DNA from 3 places in the Leclercia sp. genome. Region 1 is predicted to be linked to each of the others. Evidence: predicted binding sites of a transcription regulator. Region 1 holds the regulator's gene; each other region holds the start of a gene.
What was found. The regulator PurR, encoded in region 1, represses purine synthesis genes. The targets are predictions, from matches to a motif close to CANGCAAACGTTTGCNTG.
Positions count from the first base shown of each region.

Region 2: a site for PurR is predicted at 2,266-2,283, ahead of gcvT (glycine cleavage system aminomethyltransferase GcvT). Genes of this name have one in related genera too.
Region 3: a site for PurR is predicted at 2,426-2,443, ahead of V7Q49_RS13010 (NCS2 family permease). Genes of this name have one in related genera too.

Region 1 covers NZ_DAIQCE010000001.1:1,368,705-1,372,912, reverse strand. The annotation lists gene punC (purine nucleoside transporter PunC) at 1-1,047, opposite strand, end outside; gene punR (DNA-binding transcriptional activator PunR) at 1,163-2,095, shown strand; gene purR (HTH-type transcriptional repressor PurR) at 2,092-3,117, opposite strand; gene cydH (cytochrome bd-I oxidase subunit CydH) at 3,413-3,502, shown strand; gene V7Q49_RS06405 (MFS transporter) at 3,668-4,208, shown strand, end outside.
Region 2 covers NZ_DAIQCE010000008.1:102,384-106,591, reverse strand. The annotation lists gene ubiH (2-octaprenyl-6-methoxyphenyl hydroxylase) at 1-729, shown strand, start outside; gene ubiI (FAD-dependent 2-octaprenylphenol hydroxylase) at 742-1,944, shown strand; gene gcvT (glycine cleavage system aminomethyltransferase GcvT) at 2,373-3,467, shown strand; gene gcvH (glycine cleavage system protein GcvH) at 3,491-3,880, shown strand; gene gcvP (aminomethyl-transferring glycine dehydrogenase) at 4,007-4,208, shown strand, end outside.
Region 3 covers NZ_DAIQCE010000004.1:39,092-43,299, reverse strand. The annotation lists gene V7Q49_RS13020 (4'-phosphopantetheinyl transferase family protein) at 1-286, shown strand, start outside; gene V7Q49_RS13015 (NADPH-dependent FMN reductase) at 307-873, shown strand; gene V7Q49_RS13010 (NCS2 family permease) at 991-2,325, opposite strand; gene yieH (6-phosphogluconate phosphatase) at 2,494-3,159, shown strand; gene V7Q49_RS13000 (alpha/beta hydrolase-fold protein) at 3,200-4,208, opposite strand, start outside.

The DNA.
Region 1 (4,208 bases):
CAGGCTCGCCAGGAAGCAGAGGCCCAGTTGCAGGGTGTTTTGCAGAGCGGCTGCGCTGCCGGTCGCCTGCGGGAAGGGACGCAGGGCCTGCGCGACCACAATCGGGTAGATTGCGCCGTTCGCCACCGCCATCAGGCAGAAGGGGATCAGCAGCTCAGCCAGGCCCGCGCCCGGGATAAACCCGACCGCCCAGGTGGCGATCACGCTGAAGGCAAACAGCCCCAGCAGCCACGGCAGCATCTGGTGGCCCTGCCACTTCTGCAGCGCGGCACGGCAGCCATAGCCACCGATCAGGAAGGCGATGGTCTGCGGCACGTAGCTCAGGCCGATCGCCGCCGGGCTGTAGCCCATGTCGCTGAGAATAAACGGCGAGCCGGTCAGCCAGGCGAAGAAGCTCGCGGAGCAGGCGGCGTAGATCAGCACGTTGCCGCGATAGGTGCGCGAGCGGAGCAGCGAAACAAAGGTAACGCGTTGCTCAGATTGTCCTTTTTTTGTCGCTGTCGGCTTCAGGAAAAACGCCGGGATCATCAGCACCAGGGTGATAACAAACAGCACTGCAAAAATGGCCTGCCAGCTGAAGTGGGCGAGGATCCAGCTGCCCAGCAGCGGCGCCAGCGCCGGAGAGAGACCGACCAGCGGCATGATGGTGGCGAAAATGCGGTTAGTGCGCGAGGCCGGGTAGTAATCGGTTACCAGCGCCTGCCAGGTCACCGCTGCGGCGCAGACCCCCACCGCCTGGATAAAGCGCAGCACCAGCAGCCAGGTGGCATCGCGGACCCACAGCATGCCGAGGCAGCCGAGGGCAAAAATGGCTAAACCAGCCAGCAGCACCGGCTTACGGCCGAAGCGGTCGGACATCGGTCCCCACAGCAGTTGGGCAAAGGCAAAGCCTGCCAGGAACAGGCTCAGGCTGGCGCTAATGGCGGCCGCCGGGGTTTGCAGATCCTCCTGCATGATCGAGAAGGCAGGCAGGTACATATCGGTGGCGAGGAAGCCCAGCACGCTTAAGCCGCCGAGCCAGACTAAAAATCCTTTCCCGGGTGTCATTGTTCTATTCTCCGTTTGGGCGCAGGTATGGGTAGGCGCTGAGTGTAGGGAGTGCAAACCCGCTTGTGAAACGCTAATATTTGGCGGTTGCGTTCAAAAATTTTGCAGGCAGAAAATGTGGTCAGAATATTCTCTTGAAGTGGTGGATGCCGTCGCGCGTAACGGCAGCTTCAGCGGAGCAGCGCAGGAGCTGCATCGCGTTCCGTCCGCCATCAGCTATACCGTGCGTCAGCTGGAGGAGTGGCTGGCGGTGCCGCTGTTTGAACGGCGTCATCGCGACGTGGAGTTGACCCCCGCCGGGACCTGGTTTCTGAAAGAGGGGCGGTCTGTTATCAAAAAAATGCAGATCACCCGCGAACAGTGTCAGCAGATCGCCAACGGCTGGCGCAGCCATATCTCCATTGCGGTGGATAATATCGTGCGCCCCGAGCGCACCCGGCAGATGATTGTCGATTTTTACCGCCACTTTTCGGACGTCGAGCTGCGGGTCTCGCAGGAGGTCTTTAACGGCGTCTGGGACGCGCTGGCGGACGGCAGGGTGGAGATGGCGATAGGTGCCACCCAGGCGATCCCGGTCGGGGGACGCTATGCGTTTCGTGATATGGGCACGCTGAGCTGGATTTGCGTGGTCGCCAGCCATCATCCGCTGGCCGCCATGGAAGGGCCGCTCAGCGATGATACCCTGCGCAACTGGCCCTCGCTGGTGCGCGAAGACACCTCCCGCTCGCTGCCGAAACGCATCACCTGGCTGCTGGACAACCAGCGGCGGATTGTTACACCCGACTGGGAATCGTCGGCCACCTGCCTCTCGGCCGGCCTGTGCGTGGGGATGGTGCCGGTGCATTTTGCCCGACCGTGGATCGACAGCGGCAAGTGGGTTGAGCTAACGCTGGAAAATCCCTTCCCGGATGCGGCGTGCTGCCTGACCTGGCAACAAAACGATATGTCGCCGGCTTTGGCCTGGCTGCTGGATTATCTGGGAGACAGTGAAACGATGAACCGGGAGTGGCTGCGGGAGCCAGAGATGCTGGCTCCCGGAGAGGATTAACGGCGGTAGTCGCGGAACGGACCATCCGCGACGGAGCGGCGTTCAATCAGGCGCGGATGTACCTCAATGGACTGGGACTCTTCGCGCTTATTGACGATACGGTCCAGCAGCATATTGAAGGCGGTCTCCCCCAGCGAATCTTTCGGCTGGTGGATGGTGGTCAGCGCCGGGGTAAAGAAGCGGGCGTTGCGCACGTTATCATACCCGATCAGCGAAACGTCCTGCGGAACGCGCAGACCCATCTCATCGGCGGCGCAGAGCGCACCCATCGCCATAATATCCCCGCCGCAGAAGATGGCGGTTGGACGCGGGCTCTGGGAGAGGATCTGCTGCATGGCGCGGTAGCCGGACTCCGGCTCAAAGTCACCCTGCACGATCCAGTTTTCCGGCACCGTGATTAATGCCTCTTCCATCGCCTTCATAAAGCCCGCCAGACGCCCGGCACCGGTGTTGCGCTCCAGCGCCCCCGGGATCACGCCGATTTCGCGGTGGCCGCGTTCGATCAGATAACGACCGGCCATGTAGCCGCCTTCAAAGGCGTTATCGATCACCGAATCGGTAAAGTCGGCCTTCGCTTCGCCCCAGTCCATCACCACCATCGGAATATTGCGATACTCTTCCAGCATGGTGAGCAGGGGTTCCGGGTATTCGGAACACATCACCAGCAGACCGTCGACGCGCTTTTGCGCCATCATCGACAGATAGGCCCGCTGTTTTTCGAGGCTGTTCCAGGCGTTGCCGAGGATCAGGGTGTAGCCTTTCTGGAAGCAGTTCTTCTCTACCGCTTCAATAATTTCCGCAAAATAGGGCGCTTCACTGCTGGTCGCCAGCAGGCCGATCGATTTGGTGTGATTCACCTTCAGACTACGGGCCACGGCGCTTGGAGAGTAGTGCAGCTCTTTAATGGCCGCCCAGACGTTGTTGCGGGTCTCTTCCGCGACAAAGCGGGTTTTGTTAATAACATGTGATACGGTTGTAGTGGAAACGTTTGCGCGTTTCGCCACGTCTTTAATTGTTGCCATCAGATGTCACTCCAGACCATATCTAAGCTCCTGAAAAACCAATAGGTAAACGTTTGCCTTCACTCGCCCTAATTGCGCAATTTGAATTGCGGTACGCCGGGAAAACGACACAGGACGTCAGGAGGGGGTCAATGGCCGGTACGCTAATAAATTTAGCGTGGAATTTTGTCTTATCTTGGCCCAAAGGGGAAGAGCAAAAACCGATATCAATCTAAATCCTGCAAGATTTTTACCCTCAACTGTGTAAAAATGAGCAAGCTCACTCTTCGTAGGGTGATTAAAAGGAGAAAAATTGATGAGTACCGATCTTAAGTTTTCGCTGATTACTACCATTATTGTTCTGAGTCTGATTGTTGCCAGCGGTCTGACTGCGGCACTGCACTGATTGATGCGGGAGAGGTCAGCTCTCCCTCGTTCCTTTTCGCTTATTGTTACGCGCCCTGCAAAAATCTTTTGCTAAATTGTTAACTTCTCATTTTTTGTGATTGATGTCATGCTTTCGCCTTCATTGTTCTGTGTCGCCTGACGACACGGTGTCTGGAGTTGAAGTATGAGAATCAATTTTCCGCTGCTGGCCCTGGCCATTGGTGCCTTTGGTATCGGTACCACCGAATTTTCCCCGATGGGCCTGCTACCGGTTATTGCCCGGGGCGTGGATGTCTCTATTCCCGCTGCAGGCATGCTGATCAGCGCCTACGCCATCGGCGTGATGGTGGGCGCGCCCCTGATGACCCTCCTGCTGTCCCATCGCGGACGCCGCAACGCGCTGATCTTTCTGATGGCGATCTTTACCGTGGGTAACGTTCTCTCGGCGCTCTCGCCGGATTACACCACCCTGATGCTGTCGCGTATTCTCACCAGCCTGAACCACGGTGCCTTCTTTGGCCTCGGGTCGGTAGTGGCCGCAAGCGTGGTGCCGAAACACAAGCAGGCCAGCGCCGTCGCCACCATGTTTATGGGCCTGACCATCGCCAATATTGGCGGCGTGCCTGCCGCAACCTGGATGGGCGAAGTCATTGGCTGGCGGATGTCCTTCCTGGCTACCGCGCTGCTGGGTGTCGTCTCGATGATCGCGCTGTTCTTCTCCTTAC
Region 2 (4,208 bases), on a different contig from region 1:
AGTACGCTCGAGGGACAACTGCTGGTGGCTGCCGACGGCTCCCGTTCGGCGCTCGGCCAGCAGTGTGGGATCCAGTGGCAGCAGCAGCCGTACCATCAGCTGGCGGTGATCGCCAACGTCGCCACCGCCGAGCCACACCGTGGCCGCGCTTTTGAACGTTTTACCCAATACGGCCCGCTGGCCATGCTGCCGATGTCGCAGGGGCGCAGCTCGCTGGTCTGGTGCCATCCGCTGGAAAAGGCGGATGACGTGCAGGCCTGGTCTGACGAACGCTTCTGCGCCGAGCTGCAAAAAGCCTTTGGCTGGCGGCTGGGGCGTATCACTCATGCCGGGAAGCGTTCGATCTATCCGCTGGCTTTAACCACGGCGTCGCAGTCTGTCTCCCATCGCGTTGCGCTGGTGGGCAATGCGGCGCAAACGCTACACCCCATCGCCGGACAGGGTTTTAACCTCGGGCTGCGCGATGTGATGAGCCTGGCTGAAACGCTGGCGCAGGCCTTTGCCCAACAGCAGGATTGCGGCGCGTATCCGGTGCTGTGCCAGTATCAGACACGACGTCAGGCAGATAAAGAAGCCACCATCGGCGTCACCGACGGGCTGGTGCATCTGTTTGCCAATCGCTGGGCGCCGCTGGTTGCAGGGCGTAACCTGGGGCTGATGGCAATGGAATTATTCATTCCGGCACGCGATGTGCTGGCGCAGAGGACTCTCGGTTGGGTCGCTCGCTAAGGAGTAAACATAGTGCAGAATGTTGATGTCGCCATTGTCGGTGGCGGAATGGTAGGACTGGCGCTGGCCTGCGGTCTGCAGGGTAGCGGTCTGCGCGTGGCGGTGCTGGAGCAGAAACAGCCTCAGCCTGTCGCTTCCGATGCGCCGCCTGAACTCCGTGTCTCGGCGATAAACGCCGCCAGTGAAAAGCTGCTGACCCGCATCGGCGTCTGGTCAGATATTATCGCTCAGCGTGCCAGCTGCTATCACGGGATGGAAGTGTGGGATAAAGACAGCTTCGGCCATATCGCCTTTGATGATGAGAGCATGGGTTACAGCCATCTCGGCCATATCATCGAAAATGCGGTGATTCACCATGCGCTGTGGCAGAAAGCGCAGCAGTGCAGCGACGTCACGCTGATGGCCCCCGCTCAGCTGCAGCAGGTAGCCTGGGGTGAAAACGATGCCTTTATTACCCTGCAAAACGGCGACATGCTGACCGCGCGCCTGGTGGTGGGAGCTGATGGCGCAAACTCCTGGCTGCGCAACAAAGCCGACATTCCGCTGACGTACTGGGACTATCGCCATCACGCGCTGGTCGCCACCATCCGCACCGCAGAGCCGCATCAGGCCGTGGCCCGGCAGATTTTCCACAACGACGGCATCCTCGCCTTCCTGCCCCTTAGCGATCCGCATCTTTGCTCCATCGTCTGGTCGCTGTCCCCCGAGAAGGCTCAGCAGATGCAGGAGGCCTCAGCCGACGAGTTTAATCAGGCCCTGTGTGTGGCCTTTGATAACCGGCTGGGGCTCTGTGCCGTCGAAAGCGAGCGTCAGGTGTTTCCATTAACCGGCCGCTATGCGCGTCAGTTCGCGGCGCACCGTCTGGCGCTGGTTGGCGACGCGGCGCATACCATTCATCCGCTGGCCGGGCAGGGCGTGAATCTGGGCTTTATGGATGCCGCCGAGCTGGTGAATGAACTGCGCCGCCTGCATCGCGAGGGCAAGGATATTGGTCAGCATCTGTATCTGCGTCGGTACGAGCGCAGCCGTAAGCACAGTGCGGCGATGATGCTGGCGGGCATGCAGGGGTTCCGCGAACTCTTTGCCGGTGCCAATCCGGCGAAAAAACTGCTGCGCGATCTCGGCCTGAAACTGGCCGACACCCTCCCGGGCGTCAAACCACAACTCCTGCGTCAGGCGATGGGTCTTAACGACCTGCCGGACTGGCTACGCTAATTTAGAACCTCGTCACACTTTATTTGCCCGGCCTCTGCGCCGGGGAAATTCCCTCGTTTGAAATAATCTAATTTCACTGACTTTTTCGCATTAGATTATCTAATCTGGCTATTTTTATGTTACGGAAATTCCGCGCGTTTTTCCGCACTAAATATCAGCCCATGCTAAATATGCTCTTATAGACTTTGCTTTTGTGCGGAACGTTTCGCATTTTTATAGTGAATAACTCTGTACGCTTTGCTGGCATTTTTGACCATAAGCTAATGTGATGACCCACTTTGCCTTATGGTTAACCACCATTTTCGGTGGTAAGTTCAGGTTAAAGAGAACGTTTGCGTCGGCGTCCGGGAGTGGTGCCGATGCCGGGTTTTGTGATGAATTTTTCAGCATAAAACGCAAGACAGCCCAGCTTATTCAACGAGGAAAAGATGGCTCAACAGACGCCTTTGTACGAACAACACACCTTATGCGGTGCGCGCATGGTCGATTTCCATGGCTGGATGATGCCGCTGCATTATGGTTCGCAGATTGATGAGCATCATGCGGTGCGCACCGATGCCGGTATGTTCGACGTCTCGCATATGACCATTGTCGATCTGCACGGCAGCCGCACCCGGGAGTTTCTGCGCTATCTGCTGGCGAACGACGTGGCCAAACTCACGAAGCCGGGCAAAGCGCTCTATTCCGGCATGCTGAATGCCTCCGGCGGCGTGATTGACGACCTGATTGTTTATTACCTCACCGATGATTTCTTCCGCCTCGTTGTTAACTCCGCCACCCGTGAAAAAGACCTCGCCTGGATCACTCAGCACGCTGAACCTTACGCCATTGACATCACCGTGCGTGATGACCTGTCGCTGATCGCGGTCCAGGGGCCGAACGCGCAGGCGAAAGCCGCGTCACTGTTCACTGATGAACAGCGTCAAGCCACCGAGGGCATGAAGCCGTTCTTTGGCGTGCAGGCGGGCGAACTGTTTGTGGCTACCACCGGCTATACCGGCGAAGCGGGCTATGAAATTGCAATGCCGAACGAAAAAGCGGCCGATTTCTGGCGTGCGCTGGTGGAAGCGGGCGTTAAGCCGGCCGGTCTGGGCGCGCGCGATACCCTGCGTCTGGAAGCCGGGATGAATTTGTACGGCCAGGAGATGGACGAAGGCGTCTCTCCGCTGGCGGCCAACATGGGCTGGACCATTGCGTGGGAACCGGCCGATCGCGACTTTATCGGTCGTGAAGTGCTGGAACAGCAGCGTGAGAAGGGCACCGAACAGCTGGTTGGCCTGGTCATGACCGAGAAAGGCGTGCTGCGCGGCGAGCTGCCGGTACGCTTCACCGACGCCAATGGCAACCACTGCGAAGGCATTATCACCAGCGGCACCTTCTCCCCGACGCTGGGTTACAGTATTGCTCTGGCGCGTGTGCCGGCGGGTATTGGCGAGACTGCCGTGGTGCAGATCCGCAACCGCGAAATGCCGGTCCGCGTGACCAAACCGATTTTTGTTCGCGCCGGTAAACCGGTCGCCTAATTATTTTTATCAGGAGAAATTCAATGAGCAATGTGCCAGCAGAACTGAAATACAGCAAAGAACACGAGTGGCTGCGCAAAGAAGCCGACGGCACCTACACCGTTGGGATCACCGAGCATGCTCAGGAGCTGTTAGGTGACATGGTCTTTGTGGATCTGCCGGAAGTGGGCGCGACCGTCACCGCGGGCGACGACTGCGCCGTGGCGGAATCCGTTAAAGCCGCTTCTGATATCTATGCGCCAGTGGGCGGCGAAATTGTGGCGGTTAACGACGCGCTGAGCGACTCCCCGGAGCTGGTCAACAGCGAGCCATACGGAGAAGGCTGGATCTTCAAAATTAAAGCCAGCGACGAAGCGGAAGTTGCCGCTCTGCTGGATGCGACTGCGTACGAAGCCTTACTGGAAGACGAGTAAACCTTTATCCCTCTCCCCTGTGGGGAGAGGGTAGGGTGAGGGGAACAGACGACACCCTCACCCCAGCCCTCTCCCTTAGGGAGAGGGAGAAAACACATTCACTGCACGTTTCAGGAACCATCGCTCATGACACAGACTTTAAGCCAGCTTGAAAACCGTGGCGCCTTCATTGAACGTCACATTGGGCCGGATGCTCAACAACAGCAGGAGATGCTGAAGACGGTTGGCGCGGATTCGCTCAACGCACTGATCGGCCAGATCGTGCCTAAGGATATTCAGCTCGACACCCCGCCGCAGGTAGGTGAATCGACCACTGAATACGCTGCGC
Region 3 (4,208 bases), on a different contig from region 1:
TTCAGGCGACGCCAGCGACTGCGCCAGCCTGCTGCAACTGTTACCGGGTTCCGGCCGCCTGCGGGCCACGAGAGCCGCACAGGTAGAAGCCTTAAGCGACGCCGAAGATGTCCTGATCTGGTCTATCGCCGTTACCCCGGCCATTGAACGGCTAAAAATTTGGGAGTTCGACAGCCGCCTCGGATGGCACAGCCTGCCGGACGTCCCCGCCCGCGCGAACGAGCCGGCCGCACGCCTGATGCGTCTGACCAGTTTACCGGCAGAAAAAGCGATTATCCTCACCTGACCTTTCAAGAAGGAGTTGTGATGTCTGATACGTTAAAGGTTGTTACGTTACTGGGAAGCCTGCGCAAGGGTTCATTCAACGGAATGGTTGCCCGCACGCTGCCGAAGCTGGCACCCGAGGGCATGGAGATTACCGCCCTGCCATCGATTGGCGATATTCCGCTGTACGACGCAGATGTGCAGCAGGAAGAGGGGTTCCCGGCTACTGTAGAAGCGCTGGCAGCACAGATCCGCGAAGCGGACGGCGTGGTGATTGTCACCCCGGAGTATAACTATTCCGTGCCGGGTGGCCTGAAGAACGCGATTGACTGGCTCTCTCGCCTGCCGGAACAGCCGCTGGCGGGTAAACCGGTGCTGATCCAGACCAGTTCCATGGGCGCGATTGGCGGCGCGCGCTGTCAGTATCATCTGCGCCAGATCCTGGTGTTCCTGGATGCGATGGTGTTGAACAAGCCAGAATTTATGGGCGGTGTGATTCAGAACAAGGTCGACCCGCAGGCGGGTGAAGTGATTGACCAGAGCACCCTGGACCATCTGACCGGTCAGCTGAGCGCGTTTGGGAAGTATATTCAGCGGGTTAAAGCGTAACAGGAGTGCGGGATGGTGCGGGATGGTGCGGCCTGATGCCCTCACCCCGGCCCTCTCCCACAGGGAGAGGGAGAACATACTAAAAACGGCAACCCTTGGGTTGCCGTTTTGCTTTTATCAGGCATCAATAAACGCAATCTTCAGCACGAACAGCAGCGCAACAACCATTACGCACGGGCTGATTTCACGCCAGCGTCCGGTGCCCGCCTTCATCACGCAGTAAGAGATAAAGCCCAGCGCAATCCCTTCGGTGATGGAGAAGCTGAACGGCATCATCACCGCGGTAATAAAGGCCGGAACCGCTTCAGTCAGGTCATCCCACTTCACGCGCGACAGGCTGGAGGTCATCAGCACCCCCACGTAGATCAGCGCGCCAGCGGCGGCGTACGGCGGCACCATGCCCGCCAGCGGTGAAAGGAAGATCACCAGCAGGAACAGCAGGCCAACCACGACCGCAGTCAGACCGGTACGACCACCCACGGACACCCCGGAAGAGGATTCGATGTAGGCGGTGACGGACGAGGTCCCAATCAGGGAACCGGTCACGGAAGAGATACTGTCCACGAACAGCGCCTGCTTCATGCGCGGGAATTTGCCCTTCTCATCCGCCAGACCGGCTTTGTCGGTCACGCCAATCAGCGTCCCGGAGGAGTCAAACAGGTTAACCAGCATGAAGGAGAAGATCACCCCGGCCAGACCCAGGTTCAGCGAGCCCGCCAGATCGACGTGGCCAATCACGGTGGTCACGCTCGGCGGCGCGGAGACGATGCCGCTGTAGTGCACATCGCCCAGCATCCAGCCCAGCAGGGTGGTGACGATAATAGAGACCAGCACCGCCGCATGAATATTGCGTGAGGCGAGGATCGCGATAATAAAGAAGCCCAGCACGCCCAGCAGCACGCTGTGGGAGGTCAGTTTACCGATGCTGACCAGGGTTTCCGGGTTCGCCACGATCACACCGGCGTTTTTCAGCCCCATCATGCCGATGAACAGACCAATACCGCTGGTGATGCCCACACGCAGGCTGACCGGGATATTGGCAATCATCCAGTAACGCACGCGGAAGATGGTCAGGATCAGCAGACCAACGGCGCCCCAGAAGATAGCGCCCATGCCCACCTGCCACGGCAGGCCCATCGCCTGAACCACCACGAAGGCGAAGAAGGCGTTCAGACCCATCGCGGGTGCCAGAGCAACCGGCAGGTTAGCGAACAGCCCCATCAGGATGCTGCCGAAGGCGGCGATCAGACAGGTGGTCACGAAGACGGCGCTGGTATCCATGCCAGCAACGCCCAGAATTTGTGGGTTCACGAAAACGATATAGACCATCGTCAGGAAGGTAGTGAAACCGGCGATCACTTCGGTGCGTGCCGTCGTGCCGTGCTCGCGCAGTTTAAACACGCGCTCAAGCAAACCCGCGCCAGAAGACTGGGTAGTGTGTTGTTGACTCATCATCTATTTCCGAACAAGGAGGGAAAATTCGTCGCTATCCTATACCAAAATGCGACAATAGGGGCGGTTGAGAGGCACTTTTTTTCATTGAATTTGCTTATACGGCAACGATTGCGTCTCAATGTTATGCGCTACGTAAACGTTAAACTTGTTAAGAAAGGGAAATGCATGTCTCAGATTGATGCAGTATTTTTCGACTGCGACGGTACACTGGTCGACAGTGAGGTCATCTGTTCCCGGGCGTATGTCACCATGTTCCAGGAATTTGGTATCACGCTCGATCTCGAAGAGACGTTCAAACGCTTTAAGGGCGTGAAGCTCTACGAAATCATCGACATCATTAACGCCGAACACGGCGTCAGTCTCGCGAAAGCGGATCTGGAGCCTGTTTACCGCGCCGAGGTCGCACGCCTCTTCGACTCAGAACTGGAAGCCATCCATGGTGCCAGCGCCCTGCTGGATGCGATGGCGGTGCCGATGTGCGTGGTCTCTAACGGCCCGGTGAGCAAAATGCAGCACTCCCTTGGCAAGCTGCAGATGCTGCACCATTTCCCGGAAAAACTGTTTAGCGGCTACGATATCCAGCGCTGGAAACCCGATCCGGCCATGATGTTCCACGCGGCAAAAGCGATGAACGTCAACGTGGAGAATTGCATCCTGGTGGATGACTCCAGCGCAGGCGCGCAGGCGGGGATCGCCGCGGGCATGGAGGTGTTCTACTTCTGTGCCGATCCGCACAACCCGCCGCTCGACCATCCGAAGGTGACGACCTTTACCGATCTGGCCCAGCTGCCGGAACTGTGGCAGGCGCGCGGCTGGCACCTTACCCGCTAAAACCGATCGGCCGTAAAGCGTGTCGCTTTACGGCTTTTTGCTATTTAAACAGCTTCTGGACGAACGCCGCATAGGCAGGTCGCCAGACATCCATCTCATGGTTCAGACCCGGATATTCGTGATACTCGAAGATGATCTGGCGTTTCTCAAGCTCCTGTTTCAACCCGGCGATATCCTTGCCCGTTACCCCATCTTTCTCGCCTACCACGACGGTAAAATTGCGTAGCTGCTTATTGATGGCCTGGGGATCGTTCAGCCGCGCGCTGACGCCAGCATCCGGTACCGTAGTGGTGGTCACGCCGCTAAAGGTGGCCAACCAGCCAAAGCGTTCAAGATGATTCATCCCGGAGACCAGCGCCTGATAGCCGCCCTGGGATAAGCCTGCCAGCGCGCGCCCTTCGGCATCGTCACGCACGTTAAACCGCTGGCTTATCAGCGGAATGATATCGTTCATCAGCTCCCGATCGGCAGCCTGAGCATTTAACGGGTAGAAAGCTTTCCGGCGCTCGTTCGGCACGAAGGTTTCAGGAACGATGCCCGCGGCATCGGTTTCGGTATCCGGCACCACCACCAGCATCGGCGCAATCTTTCCGGCCGCGAGCAGGTTATCCATGATCTGCGCGATACGCCCCTGATCGATAGCCGAACGGCCCGTATCACCAAAACCATGATAGAAGTAGAGCACCGGCAGCGGTTTTCCCTGCCCGTTATAGCCCGGCGGCGTCCAGACGAACAGCTGACGCTCCGACTTCAGCGCTGCCGAATGATAGGTCAGGGTAATAAGATCGCCGTGCGGGACCGGTTTAACATCCAGAATACTGCCCGGTACCAGCACCATGCTGGTGTTCACCTGGCGCTGCGGCTTGGTCATCGCCGTGCCGGTATCAATGCTGCGCACACCGTCAACGCTGAAGAAATACTCGTACAGATTGGGCTGCATCACCGGCCCTCGCCAGCTCCAGAGCCCCGAGGCGTCTTTGGTCATCGGATGGATGTTTTCCGGGGTCGGGATCCCCACCACCACCGAGACGCTTTTCGCCGCCGGCGCG